DNA from 2 places in the Streptococcus sp. 27098_8_134 genome. Region 1 is predicted to be linked to the other one. Evidence: riboswitches for the same ligand, from Rfam matches in the RefSeq annotation. Region 1 holds a riboswitch; the other holds the start of a gene.
The links. Region 1 has a riboswitch for preQ1 ahead of O3620_RS06175 (QueT transporter family protein). Riboswitches for the same ligand answer to the same signal wherever they lie in the genome.
Positions count from the first base shown of each region.

Region 1 (12,596 bases):
GAATAGGGTCAAGGAAGTAATCTAAGATACTTCGATTATCTGTTTTTATTTCAAGTATTCCTGATAGACCTGAAACTAAGTCAATTCCTTTGTGCAAATGCTTCTTGTCAATCGCAACTTGGACTATATATACCATCCCTTTTCCTTTAACTTGAAAAGCAGTCGGGCTGATATAAGTCACTTTAGCAGGAATGGTTCCATAGTCTGAATAAGGATAGGCCTGTAATTTAACAACAGCCTTCATACCTTTTTGAATATCTGTTATATCCTTATCAGATACCTGAGCTTCAAATATCAGTTCTGAATCACTAGGGACGAGCCTTGCTACTGGATTTTCTGCACTAACTGTCTGTCCAATATGACTGACGATTAAACTTGCAATCTGATCAGTCGAAGGCGCCTTAATCGTTAGATACTCTAAAATATACTGTTGCTGAATCAATTCTGCCTCGGTCTTACGTTTATTCTCCGTTAAAGCAGCCATTTTTTGTGCAAGGCCGGTATCATCATGATGTAACTTGTATACTCTTTTCCCATTATTAACTCCTATTCTTCTATAACTGTTTCGCTAAAATAATATTTTTCTGACCGTTCTACCGATAATGTTAAAAAATATTTATCTTGTTTGTCATATTTTGGATATCCCCGAAATTCTAATAATGTCTTGCTTCCTTTGGGCAAATTAATGTAGCTGTTGATGTTTTCATTCGTAATCTCATAGCGGATGCTGTAATCACCTGTGACCGGACTTTCCGTAATAGCGTCTAAATCTAGAGACTTCAAATACTGATAATCAATAGGTAGTTGAGTAAAAAGAAATCTAACATTCTCTAAACTAGAATCCAGAACTTGACCATCTGTAGTTTGGAATCCATTCTTATCACTATAAGTCACAGTTGAAGTCATTATTATTTCATCGTTATATGGTTGAATTCTTACTTTCGTGTAATCTCCGATAATCTGTTTGGTAGTATGATCACCCCTCAGTTTAAACTCGTGAAAAAATGTTTTATTGTTAGTCAGCTCTTGTCTTATATATACAATCCTGAACCCCTTGGGAAACTTCTTAAACAAATCCTCCGCCTTGGCTGTCGGATAAACCTCTGAGATTCTTGAGAATCGCTCTTCATACTCCTGTCTTTTAGCGTTTTTCATGATGGAACACCCCGCTAATATAGTTCCTGCAAGAAATAGGATTGCTAATGCACATAGTTTTTTCATCTTTTTCTTCCTTTCCATTTATTCTCCAACACTTTCACCCATTATCTGCTAAATATGCTGGAATGAGCGAGATTTTCATAGCCTTCTTCATCATCTCCCCTTTAAATAGACAGCATGCATTTATACTATAACAATAACTAGTAATAAAACTCTGCGCCAACGACTTTTGATATATCAACTTATCTTAATTATATGTTTTCCTATGTTTTTTGTAAATATTTTTTGAGTGTTTTTTTAGATATTTTCCTGCTGTTTTTCAAGTTTCTGGCCAACGATATTTGATTCTATTCCACTAATGTCTGCGGCAAAATGATCTTCATACAATAATCCTAAGAAAGCTTTCTCCATTAAAAACTTAAATATTTAACTGCTTCAAACATTTTCCTCAGTCAAAAAGAGGTCAATTTTTCCTTGCGCCGTCTTTTTATGTTATACTTAGAGGAGAAAATTTTTAGGAAATAAGACAAGGAAGTAACTTTTTGTGAAAAAAATAACCAAGAATTTACTCAATTTCATGAGTACGAGACTAGGTTTTGTCTTGATTTTACTGGTCCTCTATTGGATAAAAACCATGTGGGCCTACACGATTGATTTTAACCTCGATATTCAAGGTCTTTATCAAGTATTTTTAGCTATTATCAACCCTTTCCCTATCAGCCTCTTGCTGCTGGGACTGGCGCTTTATGTAAAACGAACCAAATTATTCTACAGCCTTGCCTTCGGAATCTATCTGCTCCTCTTTGCTTGGCTGGTATCTAACTCCATTTACTACCGCGAGTTCAGTGACTTTGTTACAGTCAATACTATGCTAGCTTCTAGCAGCGTTTCAGCTGGACTTGGGGAAGCAGCACTTGAGCTCTTCCGCCCTTGGGATATTCTTTATCTGATTGATTTCCCGATTTTGGCTTTCTTATTCTTTAAGAAATACATCCGAATGGATGACCGGCCTTTCAATAAACGCGCCAGCTTTGCTGTGACCTCCCTGTCTGCCATGCTGTTCTCTGCCAACTTATTCTTGGCTGAAATTGACCGGCCTGAGCTCTTGTCACGTGGATTTTCCAACTATTATGTCGTTCGGGCTCTGGGCTTGCCAGCCTTTCTAGGTTACAGTGCTAACCAGACATATACCGCCAATCGTGAGCGCTCCAAAGCTTCTGAAAAAGACTTGGAACCAGTAACAGAATATATTCAATCCCACTATGCGGAGCCTAATCCAGAATATTACGGGATTGCTAAAGGCCGCAATGTTATCTATGTCCATCTGGAAAGCTTCCAGCAGTTCCTGATTGACTATAAGCTGCAGGCAGATGGGAAAGAGTACGAGGTGACACCTTTCCTTAATTCCCTCTACCACTCCAATTCGACTCTGGCTTTCTCTAATGTCTTCAACCAGGTCAAGGCTGGTAAGACTTCTGATGCTGAAACCATGATTGAAACTGGGCTCTTCGGTCTCAACCAAGGATCCTTTATGGTTAACTACGGTGGTACTAATACCCAGCAAGCTGCACCTTTTATTCTTTCCAAAAACGGCGGCTACACTTCCGCTGTTTTCCACGGAAACACTGGAAGCTTCTGGAACCGTAATACAGCTTACAAGCAATGGGGTTATAACTATTTCTTCGATGCGTCATACTTTACCAAGCAGGACGATACCAACTCCTTCCAGTATGGTTTGAACGACAAGATTATGCTGAAAGATTCCATCAAATATCTGGAACACCTGCAGCAGCCTTTCTATGCTAAGTATATCACGGTTTCCAACCACTATCCTTACACGACTAGCTTGATTGGTGACGAAATTGGCTTCCCGCTGGCTAAGACCAAGGATGAAACCATCAACGGTTACTTTGCTACTGCCAACTACCTAGATTCTTCTGTCAAGGCCTTGTTTGACTATCTCAAAGAATCCGGCCTCTATGACAACTCTATTATCGTTCTCTACGGAGACCATTTTGGAATTTCCCAAACCCGCAATCCTAACTTGGCCCCTCTTGTAGGCAAGACTTCTGAGACTTGGTCCAACTACGACAATGCCATGATGCAGCGCGTGCCTTACATGGTTGTAGTCCCTGGCATGGACAAGGGAAAGATAATTGATACATACGGTGGTCAAGTAGATATGCTGCCAACATTGGAGCATTTACTGGGCATTGACTCTAAAAACTACCTTCAAGTTGGACAAGACCTGCTGTCATCTCAGCATCAGCAAATCACAGCCTTCCGCTCCAGCAATAACTTTGTCACTCCAAAATACACTAGCTTCAACGGACGAACCTACTACACCCAGACCGGTGAAGAAATTACCAATCCAGATGAAACCATCAAGAAAGAACTGGATGAGATTCGCAATGCCGCCAATACCCAGCTTAAGATGAGTGATGCCATTCAAACAGGTGACTTGATTCGCTTCTACAAGGGAAATGACTTAGGCAAGGTCAATCCTAAAGATTACTCTTATCTTAATTCAATGAAAGCCTTGTTGGCTATTGAAAAGGAAAAAGGCGACCAATCAACCAGTCTTTACTCTAAGCGAGGCAATGTCTCCACTGTGGACCTCTTTAATTCGCCAAGCTATCGTGCACTGCATCCAGAGCAGTTCCAAACTAGCAGCAGCGACGAAGACAGCAGTCAAGAAGATTCAAGTTCTTCCAGCTCTAGTTCCACAGCCAATCCGTAGATAGCAAAAGCCTTAAGTCCAATGGACTTAAGGCTTTTCTTGTACCAATATCTTATTGAATAACTTCAAAAACAGAAACCGTCAGATTTTCAACATAGAAAGGCTTCTTATGACGGCTATTGCCAACTACGAGGCGCAGCTTATCTGCATTCGGCAGATAGTAAGGCAGGCCGCTGGCATTAAAAATGACTTGATAGTGCTTGTCATCCTTGATTTCAAAGATAATCAAGCCACTGCCCTGCTCTGCTGATTGGACAAAGACATGCTTATAAATGTCTTCATAGGTCTGATAAGAAAAGGCCTTGCAGGATGTCTTGAGACGAATAATGTCCTTGATAAAATCAATACTCTCTTGATGGTCCTGCAAAATATCCCAATTCACCTGATTGACTGCATCTGGCGCATTGTAGCTGTTCATAGCCCTTTCGCGATCGCTATGCAGAACTTGGCCGTCTTCCCCCGTAGCTACAAGCTTAGTACGAGAAAATTCCTGTCCGACCTCCATGAAAGCCATACCCTGCATGAGCAGGTTCATGGCAGTTGCCAGCTCAATCCGCTTGGTGCGAGTCAGAACATCATCGTCGGGATGCAGCTCCGCAAGCAAATCATGTAAATTGAAATTGTCGTGAGCCTCCACGTAGTTAAGAACTTGATCAGGACTGAGATAGCTGCCTAGCTCACTGCTGCCAAGGATAGACTTAGCGACAATATCCTCCGTCGCCTGACCACTGACAAAGCCAGCCTTGATGCCGCCATAAACTTCCGCTCCTTTGACTGCATCCCGCTCTGTATCATTGAAAAATCCAATCCGCGGCAACTGATAAGCATTGTCCTTTTTGGCCTTGTCTTCTGGCCTCAAGCCCGTTCCCATATCCCAGCCTTCTCCATAGAGCAGGATTCTCGGATCCACCTCATCCATAGCTTGACGGATGGCATTCATCGTTTTTACGTCATGAATTCCCATCAGGTCGAAGCGGAAGCCATCTACATTGAACTCCTTTACCCAGTAAAGCAGAGAGTCAATCATAAACTTGCGGAACATCTCGTGCTCGCTGGCCGTCTCACTCCCCACTCCAGTTCCATTTTGGAAAGAGCCGTTAGGATTCATTCGATAGTAATAATCCGGTACCGTAGCTTGAAAAGCAGAATCATAGGTCGAGTAGATGTGATTGTAAACAACATCCAGTGTCACAGAAATCCCCGCATCATGGTAGGCCTGAATCATCGTTTTCAAATCGCGAATAGCCTGCACTGGGTCAGCAGGATTGCTGGAAAAGCTAGTCTCCGGAGCATGATAGTTCTGTGGGTCATAGCCCCAGTTGTAGATTAGCTCTCCAATTTCATCATAGTCCTTGTGACGATCAGACACGGGCTGAAGTTGGACAACATTAACGCCTAAATCACTGATATAGTCAAAGCCTGTCTTTTGCCCTTGATGATTGGTAGTGCCTTTTTGACAGGCTCCCAAGAAGGTCCCGCGCAGCTGACTATCCACGCCAGAAGTTTCCGACTTGGTCAAATCCCGAATGTGCATCTCATAAATCACTGCTTGATTGGGATTATCCAAGCGCCAGAAAGCTTCTTTGCCTTGCAGAACTTGAAAACCAGCTACTTCTGTCTCATCCGCTCCAAGAATCGCTGAACGCTTGCCATCTGGACTGGTCGCAATGGTATAAGGATCGCGAGTATAAAAATTACGGTATTCAAAGCTAACATGATAGTGATAAGTTTTGCCGGTCAAGTCTTCTGCTATTTCAGTTGACCAGACACCGATGGTGTTTTCCTTATGGTCGTGAGAATATCGGTCTCCTTTTTGCATTGGGAAAATTTTATAAACAGGAGCTTGATTGTCAGCCGATTCATAGACTACTAGTTCTACCTTCCTAGCTGTCGGTGCCCAAACTTTGAAAGTATGTGCGCCGTCCGTCTGACGGTGTCCCAACCAGCCTTGATAGCCCCAGCATTCATCAAAGTAGTCTGTTCTCAGGGCCATATCAAAGTTATGCGGCCGACGGCGTGAATACTGGTGACTTGTCGTTGCAGCCTGCAGGGAATAATAAACCTGCGCATCTCCCTCAATCAGCCAAATTTCCGTCACCAGATGAGGAGGCAACAAATCAATATGATAGTCACAGGACTGGCTGGACCAGTCTGAACGTTTGATAATCACATGAGCGTGATTTAAGGGCTCCCATGTCTCAAATGATAATTCCCCCTGAATACCAAAATAATCAAGTTTGGAAAAGGCTGCTTCCTTTCCCCATTGGTTTATTTGCCACTGCCACATATCATAGGAGAAATAATCTCCAGTAGGATTGTGGTAATGGACTAAGACTTTATAGTCTAGCATGTTCTTTCATCTCTTATCTAAAATTATTCTATTGAAAGGGCTGTCTGACTGATTTCATCAATATTGGCAAAAAATTCCAAATGTCCGTGCAGCACTTCCAGTTCAACAGGCGTATCGCCGCCGTATTCTCCATCCAAATTCAGCATAAATGAACCTTTTTTATCTAAAACTTCCAGCTGCAGCTTGCTTGTTTTGAGGTATTCTACATTGATATCGCCAACGTGCTGACCGCCATTGATAGCCTGCATCATCAGACTCAGCATATCAAAGAGATTGGCTGTCTTGACCAAAATCAAGGTAAAATTCCCGTCGTCTAATTTAGTATCTGGCGCTAGCTTTTCAAAACCACCGATAGAGTTGGTCAGAGCCGCAAACATCAGCGAAATCTTCCCTTCAAAGACACCGTGATCGTGCTTGATACGGACTTTGCGGAACTTAGAGCGAGGGAGCTTTTTTGCTCCTTCTGCGACATAAGCAAAGTAGCCTAAACGAGACTTAACCTCACTTGGCACACTGTAAGTCAGCTCGGTTAGAGTCCCAGCCGCTGCAATATTGATAAAATACTTGTTCCCATAGGCCCGGCCAATATCCATCTTTATGGTCTGGTTCTTTTCAATAATGCGGGCTGCCGCTACTGGATCTCCCATGGGAATCTTCAGAGCACGCGCATAGTCGTTGGTTGTGCCAGTTGGAATAAAGGCCAATTTAGGCCGTTCATCCAGATTCGCCACGCCATTAACTACCTCATTGATGGTACCGTCGCCGCCTGCCGCAATAATCAAATCAAATCCTGCTTTTGCTGCTCTTTCAGCTTCTTTTTGAGCAGAAAGAGGCGCTGGAGTGGTTTGGTAGGCGCTGGTTTCATAGCCCACATCCTCCAAAACATCCAGAACTTCCGCTATATTTTTCTTAATAATTTCCTGTCCCGAAGTCGGGTTATAAATCAATCGTGCTCGTTTAATCTTATCCTTCATACTTCAGCCTCATAAGCTATCAAGCCAATCTTCATCCCGAATTTCAATTCCTAACTCCTGAGCCTTAGCCAGCTTGCTGCCGGCATCTTGGCCAGCCACTACCAGATCCGTTTTTTTAGAAACAGATCCGGAAACATTAGCACCTAGACTCTGCAATTTTTCTTTAGCTTGATTGCGTGTCAATTTTTGTAATTTACCAGTCAAGACAACCGTCATACCTGATAGGGCTGCATCAGCCACTGCCTTTTGCCCCAGATAGTCTAGATTCACACCTTCTTCCTGCAGCTCCGCCAAAAGAATCTGAGAGCCTTCCTGCTCAAAATAGGTATGCAGGCTTTGGGCAATCACAGTTCCAAGACTGTCAATAGCCGCAATCTCTTCTTGGCTGGCCTGAGACAGCTTAGGAATATCATGGAATTTCTCCAGCAAAATTCGACTGGCCTTGCTTCCCACATGGCGAATTCCCAAGCCAAACAAGAGGCGTTCAGCCGAGTTCTCCTTGGAAGCTTGAATAGCAGTATACAATTTATTTGCTGATTTTTCCTTAAAGTTCTCTAGTTCTAGTAAATTTTCTACCGTCAGCCGATAGATTCCAGCCACATCCTTGACTAGATTTTGAGCAAAGAGCTTCTCTACCACTGCTGGACCAAGGCCAGTAATATTCATGGCATCCCGGCTGGCAAAGTGAATCAAGCCCTCCTTGATCTGAGCTGGGCAGAGCGGATTGATGCAGCGCAGAGCGACTTCATCTTCAAAGTGCACTAGCTCACTCTCACAGCTCGGACAGTGACTTGGTATTTCCAGAGGCTCCTCTGAGACACGCTTGGACTCAACCACTCGCAAGACAGCAGGAATAATATCTCCCGCTTTATAGACGATAACGGTATCTTTCTGACGAATATCCTTCTCCGCAATATAGTCCACATTGTGCAAAGTTGCTCGGCTGACAGTCGTTCCCGCTAGCTGCACCGGCGTCAGATTGGCTGTCGGAGTCACAACTCCCGTCCGCCCCACTGTCCAGTCAACAGACAGAAGCTGGGCTTCCTTTTCCTCAGCTGGAAATTTATAGGCGATGGCCCACTTGGGTGCCTTGACAGTAAAGCCAAGCTCCTCTTGCACCGCCAAGTCATTAACCTTGATGACAATACCGTCAATCTCATAAGCCAGACTGTCCCGCTCCTGAGCAATCTTTTCGATAAACTCCCAAACTGCTTCGATAGAATCCGCCAGAATATGTGTAGGATTGACTGAGAAGTCCAAATCTGCCAGCTTGTTTAAGACGGCTTCTTGGCTGCCAACCTGAGTAGGACTGGCTTCTTGGTATAGGAAGGTTGCTAGATTGCGCTTGGCCACAACTGCTGTGTCCAGCTGGCGCAAGGTTCCCGCTGCTGCATTACGTGGATTGGCAAACTCAGGCTCACCATTTTCCTGTCGCAGCTGATTGACCGCATCAAAGGATGCCTTGGGCATATAGCACTCTCCGCGAACCGTAATGTCCAGCGGTTCTTTCAAAGTCAGTGGAATATCCTTGACCCGCTTGAGATTTTCAGTAATGTTTTCACCAACAGAACCATCCCCCCGAGTCGCTCCTGCTACCAAGATTCCTTTTTCATAGGTCAGAGAAATAGAGAGCCCGTCAATCTTGAGCTCACAAAGATAAGAGACCTGAGGAAATTCCTTGCGAATCCTCTGGTCAAAGGCTAGTAATTCTTCACGTGAAAAAGCATCCTGCAAACTAAAGAGAGGATACTGGTGTGGATATTTTTCAAATCCTTCTAAAATCTTCCCTCCCACCCGATGTGTCGGACTGTCAGGCAGGATATCGGTTGAGTACTTTTCTTCTAACTCCACTAACTCACGATAGAGTCTGTCATACTCGCTATCCGATACACTTGGCCTGTCTGCCGTATAATACTCATGGGCATATCGGTTGAGCAACTTTACTAATTCTGACATTCTTTCTTTCATACTTCTATTTTATCACAAATACACAAAATCTTCCTCTATTTGTTCCGAATTCTTCCTAAAAAGCAAAAGGACATAAAAAGAGCGGAAATTCCGCTCTCAGCTGTTTTATTTTGTCAAATCAATCCTTTTCGCAATCTGGTTAATAAGGATAGCTCCAGCAATCAAGGAAGCAAATTCTCCAATGGCTGTTGTAAACCAAGTCAGGAAGAATGGCAGACCTTGCAAGAGGTGTAACTCTGCAGCGATGGTCACCATCGAAACAGAAAAGAATACTGCAAAATAGAAGTGATCCAAACGAATCAAGCCTTTAATCAGATATTGATTCTTATAGCTACTGAAAAGATAGACACCCAGTGACAGGAAGACCAAAGTGGACCCACCGCCAACAAAGACATCAACGATTCCAAAACTATAGAGATTGGCAATCATACAGCCAATGGTCACACCCATGATATACTTACGATTATAAAAGGCCATAAAGTTCATCATTTCAGAAATTCTGAACTGGTATGCACCATAGCTAATGGCATTTAAAGGCGGAGTAATCGTAAGAGCTACATAAATAGCAGCAACAATGGCAATCTGAGCCAAATCACGAACTGTCAGTTTTTCTTGTTTCATGTTTTCTCCTTTAGCGGCTTTACCGCGTGTAATATGCTTGGCGAAAGAAGCTAAGCGCCAAGGGTTGCGTCACATGAGAGGAGCATCATTAGATGATTCCCCCACAGATTTGGCAACCCAACTAGTATAGCATAAATCCTAGAAATATGATAGACTATCTTTATGAAAACTTTAATCAAAAAATTCTTTGACAATGAGGTTCTGTCCTATCTCTTCTTTGGTGCGGCAGCAACACTTGTTTATATGACTACTCGTCTCCTTATTTTCGCTCTTACGGGACAAACATTATTTGCCACCATTACTGCTAATATCACAGCAGTTCTTTTTGCCTTTATCACAAATGATACCATTGTCTTTAAGCAGCAACGCAAAGGTTGGCAAAAGCGACTTTTTAAATTTGCTCTGGCGCGTTCTGGCACTCTTTTGCTAGACATCATTCTTGCAAAATTATTAGTGGATACTTATCCTAATATTATCGGGCAATTTGTCAACAATAACCGCAATCTTATCAACTCTATCGAGTCACTTTTTTCTCAAGTACTTATTATTGTTCTCAACTATGTTTTCAGTAAGGTCTTTATCTTTGAAAACAAGAAAAACTAATTGGCTATGGTGCTTCAACCTCAAAATATCAAATCTGGACCAGATAATTCTGATCCAGATTTTTTTAGTCTCAGATTTCCAAGCTTGGATTATCAAGCGTCAGATGGGTGATTTCACCTTTGACACCAGAATAGTCCTCAATCAGAGTCTGAAGCTCTATCATAGCTGCTTGAGCACGCACGGCCTGCTCTTCGTTGATGGCCTCGATAACCAAGATGGCATCCTTGGTCGCTTCTGTCAGCATAGTTCGCTGGGCTTCTCGCCAGTTAAGGCAACGGCAGACAGCCCCCTCTTCATCATAGTAGATGATTTCTTCTGGCAGAGCCGGCGCGTCACTCTCAGCTCCCAACGGGAAAAAAGCTTCGCCACCCTTGGCTTTTCCTAGATGAAGACCTCCGACAATCTTATCCAAATCCTCACCGCCACATGGAACCGCATAAGACAGCGAGACATTGTTGTAGATATCGACCAAAGGATTGATTGGATGAAATTCCCGCCCCTGACTAACCCGCTTGAGCAGGGCTTCGATAGAGGATCGTGCTCCTTTCTTGGTCTTGAATTTGCTGAAAGCCTGCCGCCACTCCTGAATGACTTCATTTTGAGTGAAGTTCTCATCTAAGATAAAGTCCTCAGCTCGTTTCGCTCCCTTATCCAGCAGGGATTTGAAATATGGGTCCTTACTTTCATCCACACTATTATCCAGCCCCTTGACCACTAAAATACTAATCTGACCTTCCGGAAATACTTGCCAAAATTCATTTTCAACTGTAACTTTCATGATGCACCTCTTTAATCTTAATAGTTTCTTTTTTGTCCTTTTTTGACGGCTTCCCAGTTACCTGTGATGTTTTCACGCACTCGGACCAGCATTTCCTCCAAGGCTTGAACTTCCGCCTGAGAAAAGCCCTGCAAGGACGTCTCTTCAGAATAGTCATTTTCAGCTAGGATAAAAGGATAAAGTTTTTCTCCTTTTTCCGTCACAAACCATTCCTTGTTCTTCTTGTTGTCCTTGGCTGCCTTCTGCTGCACCAAGCCCTTGGCCTCTAGCTTCTTAACAGAACGGGCAACCGTTGAGCGATCCACCTTGAGAAGCTCCGACAGCTCCTCTTGAATGATCCCTGGATTCTCCGCGATTCGAACCAGATAAAGATATTGCCCCCGCGCCAGCTCTATGTCGCGGAACTCAATATTAGCAATGGAATCCAAAGCTCGGGCTATAATCCCAATTTCCCGCAATACTGACATATCCCCTCCTTTAAAATTTTATTTAAACATATTATATCACATTTTATTGCAAATGCAATAAAAACACTAAAAAATGAAAAGAGGAAAATCCTCTTTAAATTTGGCAAAAATGTCTTTTTCTAGTTTTCATCTTCCTTGTAGTATTTTTGCAATTCTTCCGCCGAATTAATGACATGCTCCTGTCCATCTATTGAATATTTAGCTGGGATAGTCACGTTCTCAAATACATTCGTTCCAGGCGGAAAGAAGAGTTCGGTTACGTTTTTTACTAGCTCAACATCGGTTTCTCTATTTAAGAAAGTAACACGAGCATCTTTTTCATGCATAATCTTATACACTTGGGGATATTTACTTGATAGAAGTGAATTCTCAAATTGTTTTTCTGAATAAGAACTTTCCAGAGACATCCATGTTATATGAAGTGCAACACCTCTTTTTTCCATACGTTCATCAAAATTAGTGAAGATTGTAAAACCATTAGGAAGTTTTCTATATGGATTGATTCCCTTATCTGAAACAATTCTCCCTTCATCTAGATTAATACAATATGCCTTTTTTTTATCAGTTGACTTCTGTCTTAAATAGATTACTGCATAATACTTTTGAGTGTTTGAGTCCGCTATAATATCTGAACGTATTTTTATCGGAATCAAATCAGAGTCGTAGTTACGTACCATCTCAAAAACATCAAATTCTCTCTTTTTTAATTTTTTATTCTGGAATTTGTAGACTGCCAACTTCCAATATTCCCCTTTTTGAGGAATATTTCGATTAAATTCATCTTTATTCAATAGATTTGGATTAGCTTTGAGCTTCATGTAACTATTGACGAAATATCCAGAGTCAAACTCTCTTATAACATCATAATCAGGATCTACTATATATGATTTTGCTTTTTTCATATTTTCCTGTTCTTCAGAATTTACAACGTTCCAGT
Region 1 covers NZ_JAPVYD010000002.1:335,356-347,951, reverse strand. The annotation lists gene O3620_RS06205 (HlyD family efflux transporter periplasmic adaptor subunit) at 1-484, opposite strand, end outside; gene O3620_RS06200 (Csa1 family protein) at 547-1,239, opposite strand; gene O3620_RS06195 (LTA synthase family protein) at 1,703-3,898, shown strand; gene pulA (type I pullulanase) at 3,951-6,248, opposite strand; gene O3620_RS06185 (diacylglycerol kinase family lipid kinase) at 6,272-7,222, opposite strand; gene ligA (NAD-dependent DNA ligase LigA) at 7,232-9,190, opposite strand; gene O3620_RS06175 (QueT transporter family protein) at 9,296-9,811, opposite strand; PreQ1 riboswitch class II at 9,809-9,945, opposite strand; gene O3620_RS06170 (GtrA family protein) at 9,974-10,414, shown strand; gene O3620_RS06165 (B3/4 domain-containing protein) at 10,485-11,192, opposite strand; gene O3620_RS06160 (MarR family winged helix-turn-helix transcriptional regulator) at 11,210-11,659, opposite strand; gene O3620_RS06155 (hypothetical protein) at 11,779-12,596, opposite strand, start outside.

Region 2 (12,596 bases), on a different contig from region 1:
GTGATTATCATGCTCATCGTGACAGTTGGAGCTATCTTTGCTTCCGCTCTCAGCGCAATCTTTTAATCCAAACGCTTCAGGGCGTTTTTTTAGACTAGAAAAAGAGAATAGAAAAAATGAGTATGTTTTTAGATACGGCCAAGATTCAAGTTAAGGCTGGCAATGGTGGCGATGGCATGGTGGCCTTTCGCCGTGAAAAATATGTTCCTAATGGCGGTCCTTGGGGCGGTGATGGCGGTCGTGGCGGCAATGTTGTTTTTGTTGTAGACGAGGGCCTGCGCACCCTGATGGATTTTCGCTACAATCGCCACTTCAAGGCTCAGTCTGGTGAAAAGGGTATGACCAAGGGTATGCATGGCCGTGGAGCTGAGGACTTGATTGTTCGTGTACCGCAGGGGACGACGGTTCGTGATGCTGAGACGGGCAAGGTGCTGACGGACTTGGTAGAAAATGGCCAAGAATTTATCGTAGCGCGTGGTGGCCGAGGTGGTCGTGGAAATATCCGCTTTGCAACGCCTAAAAATCCTGCTCCAGAGATTTCTGAGAACGGAGAACCAGGTCAAGAACGGGAGCTTCTGCTTGAGCTTAAGGTCCTAGCAGATGTTGGTCTGGTTGGCTTCCCATCTGTCGGAAAATCAACTCTGCTTAGTGTTATCACAGCAGCTAAGCCTAAGATTGGTGCCTATCATTTTACGACAATCGTGCCCAATCTAGGAATGGTTCGTACTCACTCTGGAGAGTCCTTTGCAGTAGCAGATCTACCAGGTTTGATTGAGGGAGCCAGCCAAGGGGTCGGACTGGGAACTCAGTTTCTCCGTCATATTGAGCGGACACGGGTCATCCTGCATGTCATCGATATGTCAGCTAGTGAGGGGCGTGATCCTTATGAGGACTATCTAGCTATCAATAAAGAGTTGGAATCCTATAATCTTCGTCTTATGGAGCGCCCGCAGATTATTGTTGCTAACAAGATGGATATGCCAGATAGTGCTGAAAATCTCAAGGTATTCAAAGAGAAATTAGCGGCTAATTATGATGAGTTTGCGGAGCTGCCACAAATCTTCCCAATTTCCAGTCTGACTAAGCAAGGACTTGCGACTCTCTTGGATGCGACTGCAGAGTTACTGGATAAGACACCAGAGTTCTTGCTTTATGATGAGTCTGAAATGGAAGAAGAAGCTTACTATGGCTTTGACGAAGAAGCACCAGCCTTTGAAATTTCTCGTGATGATGATGCGACTTGGGTGCTGTCTGGTGATAAACTTGAGAAACTTTTTAATATGACTAACTTTGACCGCGATGAGGCAGTCATGAAATTTGCCCGTCAGCTGCGTGGTATGGGCGTTGATGAAGCCCTTCGTGATCGCGGAGCCAAGGATGGGGATTTGGTTCGCATCGGCAAGTTTGAGTTTGAATTCGTTGACTAAGGAGGCTTGCAATGGGTGATAAACCAATATCCTTCCGCGATGAAAATGGAAATTTTGTCTCTGCAGCCGACGTCTGGAATGCAGAAAAACTAGAAGAGCTCTTTAATAAACTCAACCCCAAACGCAAGCTGCGTCTGGAAAGAGAAGCATTAGCGAAAGCAGAAGAGGAATAAGATAAAAAGCAGCTGAGCAGGAAATAATCCTACTCAGCTGCTTTTTTGCGCCAAAGATGTATTCGTTAAGGTAATTAACCTTTGTTTTAAGCAAAGATTTTAGGGCTGACTGCTTTTATTCGAGGGAGAGCAGCTAGGCAGACACCTAGAACGATAAGCTTGTCTGCATAGTCAGTTAGTATTTGTACGAGGACGATACTAAGGACGGGGTTGACTCCCATTCCCCGCAGGGCTTGGACGATGAGGCTGGATCCGCTGGATGTTATGCCCCCGAAGAGCAGGACAGTGATTGCAGAGGCTACTAGGGTACCCGGAAGGGCTACCAATAGGGTTTTCCAGAGAAGACTGAGCTTTAAGCTTCCTTTTTCTTTAAAAAACCAAGCTGCTGAAAGAGCAATGATGATAGCGGCTGGCGAGTAGTAGAGAGAAAAGATATCGGTTGTCATCCAGCCAATGAGGGCGCTGAGAAAGGCAACGCCAGCCCCAGCAAGAGGCCCTAAGGTCAAGCTAGCTAGAATCGTTCCAAAGGTATCTAGATAGATAGGTAATTTCAGAAATAGTGCAATATTAGCTCCCACGTAGTTGAGAGCGATACAGATAGACAAGAAGCTTAGGATAAGGGGTGTCGATTTTTTCATGATAAAATTTTCCTCATAAAAGTGATGATAGGTCTCGAGCAATCGTTTCCTTAGGCTGATTCAGGAGGATAGCTAAGAAGTCTTGGAAGAAGAGTGAGGGACTGACTTGAGTTGCAATATAGGCATTGGCTGGTTTATGATAGAAGTTATAAGCATCAACCACGGTCTGTCCAAGAGCAATGCCTTCGGTCACGATTTCAACATAGGAGTCGAAGCCCATACAAAGATCTTCATGCAGAAAATGAGCAATAGCCAGCGGATCGTTGATGACACAGCCGGTGATGTGTTCATATTCCCAGTGAAAGTCCCAGTAGAAACGCGTGATACGACCGACAAACTCAGCTACTTCTGGCTGTAGAAAACGCATGTACTCTAATAGATTGGGGGTGAGGACGATGGCGCGTGTGACATCTAGTCCAACCATCTCGATTTTTCGGCCTAACTTTTGATAGACAAATTGAGCGGCGTGTGGGTCACACCAGTAGTTATACTCGGCTACAGGTGAGCAGTTGCCATGAGATTTGTAGCTGCCGCCCATACTGACAAAGCGTTTGATATGTTTTCCAATTTGGGGATTTTGCTTTATTGCCATTGCTAGATTAGTCAATGGTCCCAAGGCGATTAGTGAAGTGTCCTGAGCCTTCTGGAAATAGGTAGCCAGAAATTCAGATGCTTTCTGAGGCTGGGGCTGACAATTGCTTGTTCGATTGATTCTGCTCTCGCCTAAACCATCCATACCGTGGGTATCTTGAGCTGAAACAAAATCGCGGACTAGAGGTTTTTCTGCCCCTGCATAGACTGGTATATCTAGCCGGTTCAGTTTTTCTAATATTTTAAAGGCATTTTCAACACCAAGGTCTACTGGGACATTTCCAGCGACGATGGTCAGTGCTACTACTTCTAGATTGGGATGTTGAATTGCATAGATTAGGGCTAGACTATCATCTATACCAGGGTCGCAGTCGATAATGACTTTTCTTTTCATGAGTTCTCCTTTGCTTATATAAAAATGAGGTTGAGACAATCGGTCCCAACCTCTTAACTGTCTGACTAATCGAGGAGACAGCAAAAAAACTATGCGCAAGACATTTTATATACAATATAAAGGCACTTAGTTTTTTATTCTGGGAAGTTTTCGAACCAGTCCAAAACCGAGGTTTTGATTTCTCTATTTTTCTATCATAAATAAAAATAAGGAAAAAGTCAATGGGAGTAAGCCTAACATGGTCACCCCCATCTTTTTATGGTATAATGAAAAAAATAAGTAGGAGAAGTGATAATTATGGCAAAAACGATTCATACAGATAAAGCACCAGCAGCGATTGGACCTTATGTTCAAGGAAAAATTGTCGGCAATCTTTTGTTCGCGAGCGGGCAAATTCCCCTGTCTCCTGAAACTGGAGAAATCATTGGGACGACTATTGAAGAGCAGACCCAGCAGGTGCTGAAAAATGTTTCAGCCATTTTGGAAGCCGCTGGAACAGATTTTGACCATGTAGTCAAGGCTACTTGCTTCTTGAGTGATATCAATGATTTTGTGGCCTTTAATGAAGTTTACAAAACGGCCTTTACAGAAGCATTTCCAGCTCGTTCAGCAGTCGAAGTGGCTCGCCTGCCTAAGGATGTGAAGATTGAGATTGAGGTTATTGCCGAGATTCTCTAAAAAAGAGCGGGGGAAAACCACTCTTTGACAGATTCTATCTGATGAAAGGATTATTATGTCTGAGAAGAAAATTCAGCTTGTCATTGTGACTGGAATGAGCGGGGCGGGGAAAACCGTAGCCATCCAGTCCTTTGAAGACTTAGGTTATTTTACCATCGACAATATGCCGCCAACTCTGGTGCCGAAGTTCTTGCAGCTGGTCGAAGGGACTACTGACAATGATAAATTGGCTCTGGTTGTCGATATGCGCAGCCGTTCCTTCTTTTTGCAAATCCAGAACGTTTTGGATGATTTAGAGCAAAATGAGAATATAGATTTCAAGATTCTTTTTCTAGATGCGGCGGATAAGGAGTTAGTGGCTCGTTACAAGGAAACGCGTCGCAGCCATCCGTTGGCAGCTGATGGACGGATTTTAGATGGGATTAAACTGGAGCGTGAACTCTTAGCCCCTCTGAAGAATCTCAGCCAAAATGTTGTGGACACAACAGATTTGACACCACGGGAGCTCAGAAAGACCATCTCTGAGCAATTTTCAAATCAGGCTGACATGCATAGTTTCCGCATTGAGGTTATGAGTTTTGGTTTCAAATACGGTCTGCCCTTGGATGCTGACTTGGTTTTTGATGTGCGCTTTCTGCCTAATCCCTACTATAAGCCTGAGCTACGCAATCAGACAGGCTTGGACAAGGATGTCTTTGACTATGTCATGAACCATGCCGAGTCAGAAGAATTTTACCAGCATCTGCTGGGCTTGATCGAGCCCATTTTGCCAGGCTATCAGAAGGAAGGAAAGTCTATCCTGACGATTGCTGTTGGCTGTACAGGTGGTCAGCACCGCAGTGTAGCCTTTGCTCAGCGCTTAGCAGATGATTTGGCTAAAAATTGGCCGGTCAATGCCAGTCACCGCGACAAAAACCGTCGGAAAGAAACGGTGAACCGCTCATGAGAAAGCCACGAATTACAGTCATTGGCGGTGGAACAGGAATTTCAGTTATTTTAGACAGCCTGCGTAAAAAGGACGTAGAGATTACAGCCATTGTTACAGTAGCAGATGATGGCGGCAGTTCTGGTGAGCTGCGGAAAAACATCCAGCAGTTAACTCCGCCAGGTGACTTGCGAAATGTCCTGGTAGCTATGTCCGACATGCCAAAGTTTTATGAGAAGGTCTTCCAGTATCGCTTTGCGGAAGGAGACGGTGTTCTAGCGGGGCATCCCTTGGGCAATCTGATTATTGCCGGCATTTCCGAAATGCAGGGCTCAACTTATAATGCCATGCAGCTTCTGACCAAATTTTTCCATACGACAGGAAAAATTTACCCTTCTAGCGACAATCCACTAACTCTGCATGCTGTGTTTGCAGATGGGACGGAAGTTGTAGGTGAGAGCAATCTGACCAGCAAGAGCGGGATGATTGAGCGGGTCTATGTTACCAATACCTATGATGACAAGAAGCCTGCTGCTAGCAAAAAGGTGGTTGAAAGTATCCTGGAAAGCGATATGGTGGTTCTGGGACCAGGTTCGCTATTTACCTCAATCTTGCCTAATCTCGTTATCGAGGAAATTGGTCAAGCTCTTTTGGATACCAAGGCAGAAGTGGCCTATGTCTGCAATATCATGACCCAGCGCGGCGAAACAGAGCATTTTTCAGACAGCGATCACGTCCAAGTCCTGCACCGTCATTTAGGCAGGAAGTTTGTAGATACAGTCTTGGTTAATATCGAACCTGTCCCTCATGAGTACATGGACAGCAACCAGTTTGACGAATATCTGGTACAGGTGGAGCATGATTTTCAAGGATTACAAGAGCAGGTTCCGCGCGTTATTTCTTCGAACTTTCTTCGTTTGGAAAATGGCGGAGCGTTCCATGATGGTGAGTTGGTCGTTGACGAATTGATGCAGATTATACAGGTACGCAAATGAGCTTTACAGTAAAAGTAAAAGAAGAACTGTTGAGTCTGGCAAGCAGAGATAAAAATGAGCTGTCAGCCATGATCAAGATGTCTGGCAGTTTGGGCTTGGCCAGCAGTGGTTTGACCCTGTCTGTCACAACAGAAAATGCTAAGATTGCCCGCCATCTCTATGAGTTACTGTCGGACCTTTATCAGGTCAAGTCAGAAATCCGCCATCATCAGAAGACCAACTTGCGCAAGAATCGAGTTTATACAGTATTTCTAGATCAGAAAGTAGAAGAAATCCTTTCTGATCTGCACTTGGCTGACTCCTTTTTTGGTATCGAGGCCGGGATTGACCAGGCCATTTTGTCAGATGACGAAGCTAGCAGATCCTACCTCCGGGGAGCCTTTCTCTCAAATGGCAGTATGAGGGAGCCAGATTCAGGTAAGTACCAGCTGGAAATCCTGTCCGTTTATCTGGATCATGCTGAGGATTTGGCTGCCTTGATGCGCCGTTTTCTGCTGGATGCCAAGACCATTGAGCGCAAGAAGGGGGCTGTCACTTATCTGCAGCGGGCTGAAGACATCATGGATTTTCTCATTGTCATCGGTGCTATGGAAGCCATGGCTGAGTTTGAGTCTCTTAAGCTCATGCGGGAAGCGCGCAATGACCTCAACCGCGCTAATAATGCGGAGACAGCGAACATCGCTCGTACGGTCACAGCCAGTATGAAAACCATCAACAATATTGCTAAAATCAGCGATAATATCGGCATTGAGAGTTTACCTGTAGACCTGCAGGAGGTAGCCCAGCTTCGTATCCAACATCCAGACTACTCCATCCAGCAGCTAGCTGATAGTCTGAGACAGCCACTGACTAAGAGCGGTGTCAATCATCGCTTGAGAAAGATTAATAAAATCGCAGATGAATTATAAAAGCTGCTGAGCTCGAGCTCAGCAGCTGTTTTTTTATAGGCTTGTAGAATGTTTGGGTTGGACTTTTTGCTCAGGATAGATATGGTTAATGGCATTGTTGACAGCAGTAGGTGCCTCACCCAGCCCAGTCGCAATCAGGTCAATCTTCCCCTCGTAGCTACAGCAGTCTCCAGCCGCATAGATACCTGGCATGGAAGTTTCTTGCTTGCTGTTGACTAAAATCTTGTGACGGTTAAGTTCCAAGCCCCAATCTTTGAGATTGCCGACAGAGGATTTAAAACCGTAGTTGACAAAGAGGTGATCCAGAGGCAGAAGCTGACTTTCCTCTCCTTTGACTTGGCTGATTTCCAAGTGGGTTATCTTGCCATTTTCACCAACCAATCGACTGGGTACAAATGGTGTCTTAATCTCAACACTAGAAGCCTTGAGTTCTTCCACACTATGCTCTAAAGCCCGGAAGTTATCCCGACGGTGAACCAGGCTGGTTTTTGCGATTTTTTCAAAAGCTAGTGCCCAGTCAACAGCCGAGTCACCACCTCCCAGAATAACAACCTTTTTGCCAGCATACTGACTGATGTTTGAAACGTGATAGTGGAGGTTGCTGAAAGATTCAGCATCGTCTAACTCCAAAGCCCTCGGTTTGAAGGCGCCGCCTCCCATGGCAATGATGATGGTTTTGGTTTGATGCTGGGCTTGAGAAGTCGTGATGGTGAAGCCATCATCAGATTTAACGATATCCAGCACCGTTTCATTGAGGCAAATCTCAGTCTGGAAAGTTTCCAACTGCTCAATCAGACGCTGTGTCAGTTCTTCGCCACTTAGATTGGTAAAGCCCGGTACATCCAGAATCTTCTTCTCTGGATAGAGAATGGCCGGCTGACCGCCCAGCTGAGGCAGGGAATCAATGATTTTAACCTTGGCTTGGCGCAGATGAGCGTAAAAAGCTGCGAATAGGCCAACTGGACCGCCACCGACAATCGTAATATCATACAGTTCAGACATAATTTTCCTCAATCTTTTTAAAATAAACTAGCATTATTGTACCACAAAAAGGGGTTGAGATGTAAGCAAATGTTTTGAAGCCATCTTAAAAGCCCCATCTGGGGCTTAAAATTAGATAACAAATAAATCATTGAGGTTTTCAGCCAACGTTGGGTGGGTGAAGATTTGCTTGCTCAAGTAGGTGTAAGGAATCTTATTATCCATGGCTACAGTCAGGATATTGATAATTTCCTGAGCCCCAGCTGAGAAGATAGTCGCTCCGACGATTTCCTTGGTTTCAGTGTTGACAACAGCCTTGAAGGCACCGCGTAAGTCAGCATTGACATGTCCACGAGGCATTGCTGCGACTGGAATCTCCTTAACTGCAATCGGCAGGCCTTGCTCTTTGGCTTCCTTTTCAGTCAATCCGATTTGAGCCAAAGGTGGTGTGATGAACATGCTGGTAGGGACGTTTTTACGGTCTTCCAGTGTGTAGCTGCCATCGCCAGCCAGATAGCTATAAAGGATACGGAAGTCATCCAATGAGATATAAGTAAACTGCAGACCGCCATTGACATCGCCCGCTGCAAATACACCAGGTACAGATGTTTCCAAGTGCTTATCGACCTTAATCGCTCCGCGCTCTGTCAGCTCGATATCTGTATTTTCCAACTGTAGTGGTTCAACATTCGGCTTACGACCGGTAGCATAGAGTAGGGCATCAAAGCGGAATTCTCCAGATTCTGTCACAACTACAACTTCGTCACCATCATTTTTGACCTGTGTGGTACGTACATTTTGTAAGAGTTGGATTCCGTCTTCTTCCATGTATTGCTTAGCTAGAGCAGCGATAGAAGGCTCTACTCGAGGGAGAAAGACAGGTGCAGCATCCAGCACAGTCACCTGACTGCCCAATTTGTTGTAGAGTCCAGCGAATTCTAGTCCGATGTTACCGCCGCCCAGAACTCCCAAGCGTTTAGGAAGTTCCTTCAGATTTTGAATGCCAGTTGAGTCATAGACATGCTCGGTTTCAGTCAGTCCAGGAATTGGCAGGACATTGGAAACGGCACCGGTATTGATAACAATAGTTTCAGCCGTCAGTTCCTCTTTTTCATCGCCAACTGTGATTTCGATGACCTTATTTGAAAGAAAATGAGCTTCCGCATCAATGATGTCGACACCAGCGCCACTGATTGCTGCGTAGTTCTTCCCGTTGAGACGGCTGGTAACAGCATTCTTTTCAGCCATGACTTGGTCGAAAGCCAGGCCTTTTTCAGCTGCGACAAGCAGGGTCTTGGTTGGGATGCAGGCGATATTGATACAGGTTCCCCCGTACATAGCCTTGCTTCGCTCAATCAAAGCAACTTTTTTTCCTTGAGCCGCCATTTTGGCTGCCAATGTTTTACCGGCCTTCCCAAAGCCGATGACAATTAAATCATAGGTTAACATAATTTACCTCCATTTTTCAAAAAAGATTGTATCATATCTAGTCAGAAATTGCTGATTTCTGCTACGCTTTTTTTCTTCAGTATTTTTAGTGTTTATTTTTATACAGAATGTCCATTTTTGAGCAATGTTTTCGCAGTTCCAGTCAGTCTGTGTTATACTAAGTTTCGTTATTTATTTTAGGAGGTCAAAATGTCTATTGTTACACTTATTTTGGCAAGCTTGGTTGCCTTGGAATTTTTCTATATCCTGTACTTGGAGACCATCGCGACGACTTCGGTAGCGACAGCTCGGGTTTTCGGCATGTTACAAGAGGAGTTGGAGCAGCAGTCGGTCAATACTCTTTTCAAAAACCAATGAGTATACAACGGTCTGATAGCTGTTTTGGTCTTGATTGCGGCCTTTGTACAGCCTAGTCCGGTTTGGCTGGGAATTTTTATGGTTTATATCATCTTGGTGGCAGCATACGGTGCAGTGACCAGTGACCCCAAAATCCTGTTCAAGCAGGGAGGGCTGGTTATGCTGACCCTACTTAGTTTATTTTTCTAAATAGAGTGAGGAAAATTGATTTCTCGCTCTTTTTTATATAATGATTGACTTTTTTGTTAGACAAGTGTAGAATAAAATTAGAAATAGCATTAATTTAGAAAGCGCGTGGGAACGATGAAAAGATCTATTAAACGTTTGCCAGACGGGGAATTTACTATTTTAAAGGTAATTTGGCAGCTGCCTACACCGACGACCTCTGCCCGTATCATGGAAAAGCTGGGACCAGACAATCACTGGAAGCCTCAGACTTTGCTGACAGTCTTGGCTCGCTTGACAGAAAAGGGCTTTTTAGAAAGTGTCCGCAAGGGGCGTGAAAGGCAGTATACAGCCTTAATCTCAGAAGATGAGTATCTGGAAGTTGAGGCTTCGGATTTCTTGAAGCGTCATAGTGGTCGTTCTATGGGCGGTTTTGTCAAAACACTCTTTTCTTCTAACTCCTTTTCAGAAAATGAATTGGATGAGCTGCGTAGTTTGCTCAACCAAGGAAAGTAGGATGGAGGGATAAGCATGAAACAGTTCCTTCTTTCTTTTCTGCTGACCAGTTTGTCGACATCCATTTTGGTGCTTTTGCTTAGTCTGCTTTTTACGGCCTTTAAGACTAAGATTTCGGTCAGAGTGAAGTATTTTATTTGGTTTCTGATATTGCTAAGTTTTCTGTTTCCGTTCCGTCCTCAGTTCGGCTCAGGCCTGATTCGGCTGAATACAGGATCGGTAGTTCAGACAGCAGTGACTGCTACCCAGACAGGTGGAGCTCAGGGCGCTTCTCCAGCAGTTGAAAAAGCTGCCCAGCCAAATCTGTGGGAGGCTTTTCTAAACCTGCCTTGGTTTGAAATTCTCTTTGCCATCTGGCTGATTGGCTTTTTCTTTAGTGTAGGAAGATACGCTTATTCTTATATTCGCTTCAGAAAGATGCTGAAGCGCTGGGGCACGGAGTTTCAGGACGAAGAAGCGATGGCTCAGTTGCGGGCTGTTCAGCAGGAGATGGGAGTTAAGGGCCAGATTCGTCTGCTCCACTATCCTATGTCCCAAAGTCCTATGCTGCTAGGTTTCAGAGATATTTTAATCGTGCTTCCAGAACTTGACTACACGGAAGAAGAGCTGCAGCTGATTTTCAAGCATGAGCTGACTCACTATAAGCATCGCGATGTTTTAATCAATCTCTTAGGGATTTTTGCCAAGAGTCTGCACTGGTTTAATCCGGTTGTCCGCTTTGCCTGCCGTGAAACCCAAGAAGCAGGAGAAATGTACTGTGACTACGATGTTCTGAGCTGTAGAGATACAGAGTATCGGACGTTCTACGGTGAAACGATTTTGACCATGATAGACCGCAGTAAGAAGACCCCAATTGCTCTGACGACCTGCTTTTACTCTGACAAGTTTAATCTCAAGCGTCGGATTGTCGGTATTATGGATAACCGGCTGCCTAAGAGGTTTCTGTCTGCTGCCTTTGTAGTGGCAGTTCCTCTCCTTTTGCTCTTGACTAGCTCGGTCTTTGCTCTAGAAAGCCCAGCTGCTCAACAAAGCCAACCTGTAGCGGGTCAAAAACAGCCCCAGGGACTCAGTCAGCGTCAGGCACTAGCATCCGTCTTAAAAGAGCTGTCTCTTTCTGAAAAAGATATTAAAGATTTACAAATTTCGCGTGAGAAAGACACTTATAAGATTCTTTTCTCTCACGAGCAAACAGCCCATGAAACCATTGTCAATGCTAGGGATGGAAAACTGATCCAATCCAAGCAGCATACCATTGTCGAAAAGACGGTAACGGTCGAAAAAGAAGTCAGCCCATCCTCGTCAGCTGCATCAACTCCAGCTGACAACAGCGCTACTGCAGGCGCAGGGAATACGGGAGCAGCGGGCTCGACCGGAGCAAATACTGGAGCTAGTACAGCGACAGTTCAAACTCCGTCTCAGAACAGTTCCTCTCATACGACAGACACTGATGATCCAGATGATGATGATGACCATGATGATGATTAAATAGAGGATTCTGCCAGTTTAAGTTTCTTAAAAGCTTAGACTGGTAGAATTTTATTATCTTCTCAAAGGGGGATTTGGCAATCCTCCAAGAGCAGTTAGTCATCAGTTTATCTTTTATTTTAGGTCGATTTTGCTTACAGTTTGCATTTCGTTTCCTAATGCTAAAAAAACTGAAAGATTATTTATCTTTTTTCTTGACATTTATAAACGACAAGTGTAGAATATACTCATAAACTACATTTGTAGAATGATTTCAAAAAATACTCTTGGAAAGGAGAAGAAAGCAAAGCTTATCCATACGCTTGTAGGATGCAGAGCGGAAGCTCTATTTCTTTTAAAAGCACAAACTACATTTGTAGAATCAAAGGAGAATTCAAATGAAACAAAAGCAAATCCAAACAAACTTCCAACGAATCGAAACGAAGTATATTCTTGACCGAGCAATGCTAGCTCGTCTTGAAGCTGATATGAGACCTTACCTCACCGCAGATGATTATGCGACATCCACCATTTCTAATGTGTATTTTGATAATGATGAGTTCCAGATGATTCAAGATTCCATTGCCAGAAAAGGCGGTTGTGAAAAGATGCGGATGCGGACTTATGCTGAGCAGCCGAATGATGATAGTCAAGTTTTCTTGGAAATCAAGAAGAAACGCGATGAAGTAGGTTTCAAATACCGTTTGGTTTCGAATCCTCTCTCTGTGACCAACTATATTGTGAACGGTGTGGCAGACCATACTATTTTTGATGATCGGGTCAAGGCAGAAGTGGAGCAGTTGCAGGAGCGCTATATAGATTTGAAGCCAAAAATGGTGATTAGCTATGACCGCTACTCTATGAGAGGATTGGAAGATAAAAAGGTACGTGTGACAGTTGATTCCAACATCCGCTACCGAGATTATGATGTAGAC
Region 2 covers NZ_JAPVYD010000001.1:255,838-268,433, reverse strand. The annotation lists gene O3620_RS01195 (DUF4044 domain-containing protein) at 1-66, shown strand, start outside; gene obgE (GTPase ObgE) at 117-1,427, shown strand; gene O3620_RS01185 (hypothetical protein) at 1,439-1,600, shown strand; gene O3620_RS01180 (ECF transporter S component) at 1,687-2,238, opposite strand; gene O3620_RS01175 (nucleoside hydrolase) at 2,252-3,223, opposite strand; PreQ1 riboswitch class I at 3,344-3,388, opposite strand; gene O3620_RS01170 (RidA family protein) at 3,521-3,901, shown strand; gene rapZ (RNase adapter RapZ) at 3,957-4,847, shown strand; gene O3620_RS01160 (YvcK family protein) at 4,844-5,821, shown strand; gene whiA (DNA-binding protein WhiA) at 5,818-6,729, shown strand; gene O3620_RS01150 (NAD(P)/FAD-dependent oxidoreductase) at 6,763-7,731, opposite strand; gene O3620_RS01145 (FAD-containing oxidoreductase) at 7,843-9,159, opposite strand; partial or broken gene O3620_RS01140 (DUF1304 domain-containing protein) at 9,349-9,705, shown strand; gene O3620_RS01135 (BlaI/MecI/CopY family transcriptional regulator) at 9,820-10,197, shown strand; gene O3620_RS01130 (M56 family metallopeptidase) at 10,213-11,682, shown strand; gene O3620_RS01125 (polyphosphate polymerase domain-containing protein) at 12,060-12,596, shown strand, end outside.
Region 2: linked by a shared signal. The riboswitch ahead of O3620_RS01175 (nucleoside hydrolase) and the one ahead of O3620_RS06175 (QueT transporter family protein) in region 1 are both predicted to bind preQ1.